Regions from separate parts of the Janthinobacterium sp. HH106 genome, predicted to be linked through region 2. Evidence: predicted binding sites of a transcription regulator. Region 2 holds the regulator's gene; the other holds the start of a gene.
What was found. The regulator FNR, encoded in region 2, switches genes on or off when oxygen is low (the NO sensors DNR and NnrR bind a similar motif). The targets are predictions, from matches to a motif close to TTGATNNNNATCAA.
Positions count from the first base shown of each region.

Region 1: JAB8_RS21390 (universal stress protein) is a predicted target of FNR. The motif match lies at 1,793-1,806, and genes of this name have one in related genera.

Region 1 is NZ_LRIC01000056.1:95,122-99,027, forward strand. It holds gene JAB8_RS21375 (VOC family protein) at 1-317, shown strand, start outside; gene JAB8_RS21380 (TraR/DksA family transcriptional regulator) at 426-806, shown strand; gene phbB (acetoacetyl-CoA reductase) at 975-1,721, opposite strand; gene JAB8_RS21390 (universal stress protein) at 1,890-2,756, shown strand; gene JAB8_RS21395 (hypothetical protein) at 2,778-3,137, opposite strand; gene JAB8_RS21400 (glycine zipper domain-containing protein) at 3,334-3,888, opposite strand.
Region 2 is NZ_LRIC01000012.1:132,423-136,328, reverse strand. It holds gene ccoG (cytochrome c oxidase accessory protein CcoG) at 1-422, shown strand, start outside; gene JAB8_RS06685 (FixH family protein) at 484-1,008, shown strand; gene fnr (fumarate/nitrate reduction transcriptional regulator Fnr) at 1,135-1,893, opposite strand; gene JAB8_RS06675 (response regulator) at 2,133-3,906, shown strand, end outside.

The DNA of each region.
Region 1 (3,906 bases), on a different contig from region 2:
ATCGCGGCACGCCGATGCAGGAGCAAGTCAAGGAAGACTGGTATGACAAGATCATGCACGGCTCCGTGCAGCTGGGTCCCACCATGCTGATGGGCTCGGACGGCGGCTACGACGAGGGCGCCAAGGGCATGAGCGGCAGCTCGATCTGCCTGACCGTCGACACGCCGGAGGAGGCGGAACGGGCCTTCGCCGCGCTGGCGCGTGACGGCGCCATCCAGATGCCCATGGAAGAAACGTTTTGGGCCAAACGCTTCGGCATGCTGAAAGACCAGTTCGGCGTGGCCTGGATGGTCAACTGCCTGAAAGAGCCAGCATAGAACGGCCCGCGCCTGCCTGCGCCGCGTCAAACGCGGCGCGGGTAGTAGCGCAAGCAGAAGCGCCCATCCTGGACTACCATAGAGGAGAGACTCCTATCGGGGACAGCCATGAATGGATTGCCGCAAGACCAGCTACAGCGCCTGCAAGGCGTGCTGGAGCAACGCAAGCTGGCGTTGCTGGAACAGATAGAGAACGAAGCGGCCGAAGCGGACGCGCGCGCCTCGCTGCTCAATGAAATCGAAGCCTCGCCGGCCGACAACGCCAGCGTGCGCACCTTGAACGCCCTCGTCAGCGAAGCGGCCGAGCACAATCAGGCGCAACTGGCCATCATCAAGCACGCGCTGGCGAAGTTTGCCGACGGCAGCTACGGCCTGTGCGACAACTGCGGCGAAGCCATCGGCCTGTCGCGCCTGAACGCCCGCCCCGAAGCGCGCCTGTGCATCGATTGCCAGACGCGGCTGGAAAAGGCACGGCGCGCCATACCATGACCCTAGCTTAACGGCGGCACGACAACAAAGGGCAAGGCATCGCTGCCCTGCCCCCTGTTTTCCAGCGTAATTACCATGCTGCCTGCCGTCCTCCGCCAGCGTCTATGCGCCGGCTGGGTGGATGGGTCTCCTCTACTGCCATTGCCTCTATGCAAGCTGTACGCTTACCTAACTCATGTGCTGTCCGCCATTGATGGCGATGTTTGCGCCCGTGACGAATGCCGCCTCGTCGGACGCCAGGTAAGCGACCAGGGCCGCCACCTCGTCCGGCTCGCCCAGGCGGCCCAGGGGGATTTGCGGCAGGATCTTCGTTTCCAGGATATCGGCCGGCACGGCCGTCACCATCTGCGTGCGCAGGTAGCCGGGCGACACGGTGTTGACGGTGATGCCGTGGCGCGCCACTTCCAGCGCCAGCGCCTTGCTGAAGCCATGCACACCGGCCTTGGCGGCCGCGTAGTTGCACTGGCCAAACGCGCCCTTCTGGCCATTGACGGACGAGATATTGATGATGCGTCCCCATTTCTTTTCCAGCATGGGTTCCAGCACCTGCTTGCTCATGTTGAACAGGCTGTCGAGATTGGTCCGCATCACCTCGGACCAGTGCGGCAACTCCATCTTGCGCATGCTCTGGTCGCGCGTGATGCCGGCGTTATTGACCAGCACATCGATGCGGCCGAACTGCGCCAGCACCTTGCCGACGGCTTCGCTGCAGGCAGCAAAGTCCGTCACGTCAAGGGCCAGCGGGTGAAAATAATACTGCTGCGCCTGCTGCTCGTCGAGCCAGCTTTCCACCCGCGTGTTGCCCGGCGTATGCGCCGCCACGACGGCAAAGCCCGCCGCATGCAGGCGCCGGCACAAGGCCGTGCCCAGGCCGCCCATGCCGCCCGTGACCAGCGCTACCTTTTGTTCCTTCATGACTGTCTCTCCCCGCTTGTTATGGTTGTTCTGCGTGGCATCAAGTGTAGGAGCAGTTTTTATTGCCAGCCTTGCGCCAGATCAAGTGCCCAGCCTGGTGCAGTCGTGCGCGGCCGGCGCCCCGGACTGTGCCAGAATGGCCGCTACTGCACAGCGAGAGGACAGGCCATGACGTACAAGACCGTATTGCTCCACATCGACGACAGCGCCGGGCGCGCCGCCCGCATCGAAGCGGCGGCCAGCATCGCCCAGGCGTGCGGCGGCCACCTGACGGGCGTGGCGCTGACGGGCGTGTCGCGCCTGCTGTACCAGCACCAGCCCGACCTCGATGCGGACCCGAACCTGAGCTTGCATCTGAATTTCCTGCGCGACCGCGCCACGCGCGCCCTCGACGGTTTCGAACAGCAGGTGCGCGCGGCCGGCGTCGCCTCATTCGAACAGCGCGTGCTCGACGACGAGGCGGCGGGCGGCATCAGCCTGCTTGCCCGCTATGCGGACCTGGTCGTCATCAGCCAATACAATGCCAAGGATAAATCGCCGTCCGTGATGCGCGACTTTCCCGCCTATGTGCTGCTGCATTCGGGCCGGCCCGTGCTGATCGTGCCGTATGCGCCGCCGCTGCCCCTGCTGGCGCCGCCGGCAGCGGCGCGCAATGTGCTCATTTCCTGGAACGCCAGCAAGGAAGCAAGCCGCGCCGTGACCGCCGCCCTTCCCCTGCTGCAGCGCGCCGGGCAAGTCCACGTGGCCATCTTCGACGCCCAGGTGCATGCGGCCGAGCACGGCGAACAGCCGGGCGCGGAACTGGTGCACTACCTGGCGCGCCACGGCGTGGAAGCGCGGCTGCATTTGCTCGATGGGGGTGGCGTGCGGCGCGGCGATATCGGCGAGGCGCTGCTGTCGCAGGCCGCCGACCTGTCGGTCGACTTGCTGGTGATGGGAGCGTATGGCCATTCGCGCCTGCGCGAAACCATCCTCGGTGGCGTCACGCGCACGATTCTGCAGAGCATGACGATCCCCGTGCTGATGGCGCACTAGGCCTTTGCTAAAACGGTCGGGCTAGCCGCCCTGCCAGGGCTGGCTGCGGATCTTCGCCACCTGGCGCTGCGCCAGCCACTGCCACAGCTGCAGCGCGTCGTCCTGCGGCAGGGCCGACATGTGGCGCGGACTGGCCAGGGCAATTTCGCAATCGCGGTCCGACCATTCCTCGAAAGTGACTTCGCCTCCGCTAGCGACTTCGACCTGATACATCAAGCCATCGTCGTAGCCAAAGCGCAACAAGACGGCGGCCGGGCTGCCATCCGGCGTGACGGCGCCGCCGCGGTACACCTCGGCCAGCGCATCGGCCAGCTGTGCCGGTGAGGGCGCGCAGATGTCGCGCCCATCGGCCCGTGTCAGAATGAACCATGCCTGTGTCATGACGCGCCCTCCTATCCATACTCGTTAGCATGCGAGGCAAGTACTACGGGCAGTCACCTTGGTCCAGTGTCACTTCGGGCGCGCGGAAACTATCCCTGTCGGCATTGTTTACCAATAATTACTCATACTAACAAGGATCATACCTAAATTTCGTGCAGCGCGGAATTTATGCATATGGCACCACAGAGGCGTTGATTCACGCCACCAGCACGGGAATGCTGAGCGGATCGAAGTCATGCCAGTCGCCATTGGCGATCGTGCCTTCCGCTTCCTCGATATGCTCGGCGCCCAGCCGGTGCAGTGTCTCGAGCGCCCGTTCGCGCTCTTCGAGGCCGCCCAGCGCCACGGCGATCAGCATGCCCGGATGGCGCGGCTGGCGGTGGTTTTCGCCATGTTTCTCGGGCTCGCCCGCCTCCTTCATCTTGTTAAAACTGTAGAGTGAGCCCACATGGGCGCCCACCAGCGCGCCCACCACCGGCCCCAGCGGCCCCGTCGCCAGCGTGGTGGCAGCGCCGATGCCGGCACCGACGGCGGCACCGACGGCCACGCCCTCGACCACGCCTTCCGGCGTCTCCTTGGCGCCCGGCGAGACGTCGCGGTCGCCGCCGAGCGCATGCAAATCATGCTGGCCCGGCTGGTTGACAAAGAAGGCGCTGATGCGGCTGTCAGGAAAACCCGCCTGGTTCAGGGCGGCGCGCGCGGCGTCTATCTGCTCCTGCAACTGAAAATGACCTGCGATGATGCGTGACATGATACGGCCCTCCTGGTC
Region 2 (3,906 bases):
AGCGCGCCATGCGCCCGCGCGTGCTGATCTACACGTCCATCCTGGCCCTGATCATCATCGCCGTGTGTACGTCGCTGGCCCTGCGCACGCCCCTGAAAATGGACGTGATCCGCGACCGCGGTTCGATGGGACGCGAGGTGGAAGACGGCATGATCGAAAACGTCTATCGTCTGCAGATCATGAACACCTCGGAGCAAAGCCAGCATTTCAAAATCAGCGCATCCGGCTTGCCGGGCCTGACCTTGCTGACGCGCGACGAAGTGACCTTGCAGCCGACGGAAACGCTGGGCTGGCCGATCCGCCTGCGCGTGCCGCACGGCGTCGGCGAGAAGGGCTCGAACAAGATTGCGATCGAATTGCACTCGCTGGACGACCCGTCGCTGCACGTGCGCGAAAGCGCGGTGTTCATCGTGCCGCGCTAATGCAGGAAGGCCGGTCCCCGCATGGGGGCTGGCCGTATACCAGAAACACAGGAGAAATACCATGTCCGACAGTCTGAAACTGCAACCTCCCGTTGCCCCCTGGTACAAGCATCGCTGGCCATGGCTGCTGATGATCGGTCCCGGCCTGTCCGTGGTCGTCGGCAGCTTCATGGGCTATATCGCGTTTACGCAGCCCGATGCGCTGGTGGTGGGCGACTATTACAAGCAGGGCAAGGCGATCAACCAGGATTTGAAGCGCGACACGATCGCCAGCGACCTGGCCATGGATACGACCCTGTCGTATGACGTCGCTGCAGCGCGCCTGAGCGGCTCCGTGCACAGCTTCGGCAAGGCGTACCAGGGGCCTTTGCAGCTGCACCTGGCGCATGCGACCCTGCCGGAAAAGGATATCAAGCTGCTGGTGCAGCCCGATGCGGCCGGCAATTTTTCCGTGGCGCTGCCGATGCTCGAGCGCAGCCGCTGGCAAGTGCTGGTGGAAAACGACAAACGCGAGTGGCGCCTGTCCGGCATCTGGACCTGGCCCGTGCAACGCAGCATCGCGCTGCACGCGGATGAAGAGCTATAACGTACAGCGCCGGGAAAAAACCGTAGCGAGCGGCAGTGATTTGTGGCTGAGAAGCACAGCTGTGCTATAGCACAGCGAGCATCGCAGGCCGCAAAGCACGACGCGCAGCAGGTTTTGACGGTGCTGTTACTTGCAGACGTCGGTGCCGGCTGTAATAGCTTTTAACTTGGCCGGCTGCAAGATCTCGATCTCGCGGTTGGAAACGCGCAGCCAGCCTTCCTTCTTGAATTTCGACAATAAACGGCTGACGCTTTCGATGGTCAGGCCCAGGTAGTTGCCGATTTCCTCGCGCGACATGCGCAACTGAAATTTGCTGGCCGAATAGCCGCGCGCTTCATAGCGCGACGCCAGGTTGACGATAAAGGCGGCAAAACGCTGCGTCGCCTGCATGTTGCCCAGCAACAGCATGACACTTTGCTCGCGCGTGATTTCCTGGCTCATCATGCGGTGGAAATGGCGCAGCAGGGTCGGCATATTGCCCAGCAATTGTTCCAGGCTGGAAAACGGGATTTCACACACTTCACTGTCTTCCAGCGCCACCGCATTACAGTGGTGACGGTCGGCGCTGATGGCGTCCATGCCCAGCAGTTCGCCCGCCATCTGGAAACCCGTCACCTGCTCTTCGCCGCCCGGATTGATCTGGTAGGTCTTGAAGTGGCCCAGACGGATCGCATACAGGTTCTGGAACGAGTCGCCGATGCGGAACAGCGAAGCGCCGCGCACGATCTTGCGGCGGCGGCCGATGATCTGGTCCAGTCTGTCCATGTCGCCCACGTCGAGGCCCATCGGCAGACACAATTGATGCATGCTGCAGGTCGAGCATCGCGCACGCAACGCTTCCACGGTCACTGTGGGCGAGGTTGGAGTGAGTAGCGCTTCAGTCATGTCGGTACCTTTTAGAAAATGCAACAACAAGTTTACTGCATACAGGGTTGCCGTGTGCCAATTTCACCGCAATTTCGCTGAATAAACGACGTTCCGACTTTAATTATATGGCAACATCGTCAAAAGCCCATGCGGAGAGGGCAATTTGCGTGGCGGCGCTTGCCAAGCTGGGGTATTGATAGGAAAATTCCTGACAGCATTATCTGCCGCCTGTGCCGCCCGGTACTGAAAAGGAAATCATGAAGCCTCTCGGCATCAAAGCAAAAGTCGCGCTGGCCACCAGCCTGACCTCGATCGCCATGATCGCGCTGGTCACCATGATCCAGGTGCAGCACATGCGCGACGATTTCACCAAGGTACTGTTGAGCCAGCAGTCGTCCCTGATCAGCCGCACCGCCGCCGAGCTCGACGACAAGCTGGGCATGCTGCTGCAGATCGTCACCCTGACGGCCCGGCAGCAGCCGCCGGAACTGATCGCCCAGCCCGCCCAATTGCGCGAATACTATTCGCGCCGCTCGATGCTGGTGCTGTTCGACGACGTGCTGGTGCTCGACGCGCACGGCGCCGTCGTGGCCGACATGCCGGAAGTGGCGGGGCGCGCCGGCATCAACGTCGCCGAGCGCGAGTATTTCCAGACCGTGCTGCGCACGCGCCAGCCCATGATCACCGAGCCGATGCTGGGCAAATCGAGCGGCATGCCCATCGTGCAGATGGTCGCGCCCGTGCTGGGCGCCGATGGCCAGGTGGCCGGCGTGGTGATCGGCGTGCTGCGCCTGTACAAGGATAACCTGCTGGGGAGGTTGCGCTCAGAAAAGATCGGCAAGAGCGGCTATTACTTCGTCCTCACGCGCGGCGCCGTGCCGCGCTATGTGCTGCATCCCGACACCAGCCGTTTGCTGCAGCCGCGCCTGCCGAACGCCAACCTGACGACCACCCGGCTGCTGAAGGACGATGGCGAAGGCACCATGGTCAGCACCAACAGCCGCGGCATCACGGCCGTCAACAGCTTCAAGCGCCTGAAATCCGTAAATTGGCTGCTGGCCGCCTCGCTGCCCCTCGACGACGCCTTCGAACCGTTCGACGGCGTGCTGTACCGGTTGGTGCTGTGGAGCATCCTCGCCTCGCTGCTGGCCGCAGCCGTGCTGGGCTGGGTCACCGTGCGCCTGCTCTCGCCGCTGGTGCGCCTGCGCGACACCCTGCAGGCGCTGCGCACCAGCGGCAGCCGTTTCACTCCCGTGCCCGTGCAGCAGCGCGACGAGATCGGCGAGCTGACGGAAGCGTTCAACGGCCTGATGAGCGAGCGCGACCGCTTGCAGCAGGAGCTCGAATCGCGCGCGGCGGAGCTGGAACAGGAGCGCGACCGGGCCGAGGCGGCCAACCGCGCGAAGAGCGATTTCGTGGCCAACATGAGCCATGAAATCCGCACGCCCCTCAATGCCGTGCTGGGCATGGTGTATTTGCTGGGCAATACCAAGCTCGATACGGAACAGCGCAAGTATCTGACCATGGTGCGCGTGGCGGGCCAGTCGCTGCTGGGCATCCTCAACGACGTGCTCGATTATTCGAAGATCGAGGCGCGCCGCATGGAATTGTCGCCCGTCGAATTCGACCTCGACGAAGTCATGAACACGCTGGCCACGACGATGACGATGAATGCGGGCGAAAAGGAGCTGGAACTGGCGATTGCCGTCGAGCCCGACGTGCCGCGCCGCCTCATGGGCGACGCCCAGCGCCTGCAGCAGATTCTCGTCAACCTGGCCGGCAATGCGATCAAGTTCACCGAGAGCGGCGAAGTGGTGGTGGCCGTCAGCCTGGCCGAGAAGGACAACGGCCGTGCCTGGCTGCGCTTCGAAGTGCGCGACACGGGCATCGGCATGACGGAACTGCAGCAACAGCAGCTGTTTGCCGCGTTTTCGCAGGGCGACCAAAGCATCACGCGGCGCTTCGGCGGCACGGGCCTGGGCCTGGCCATCAGCAAGCAGCTGATCCACATGATGGGCGGCGACATCGCCG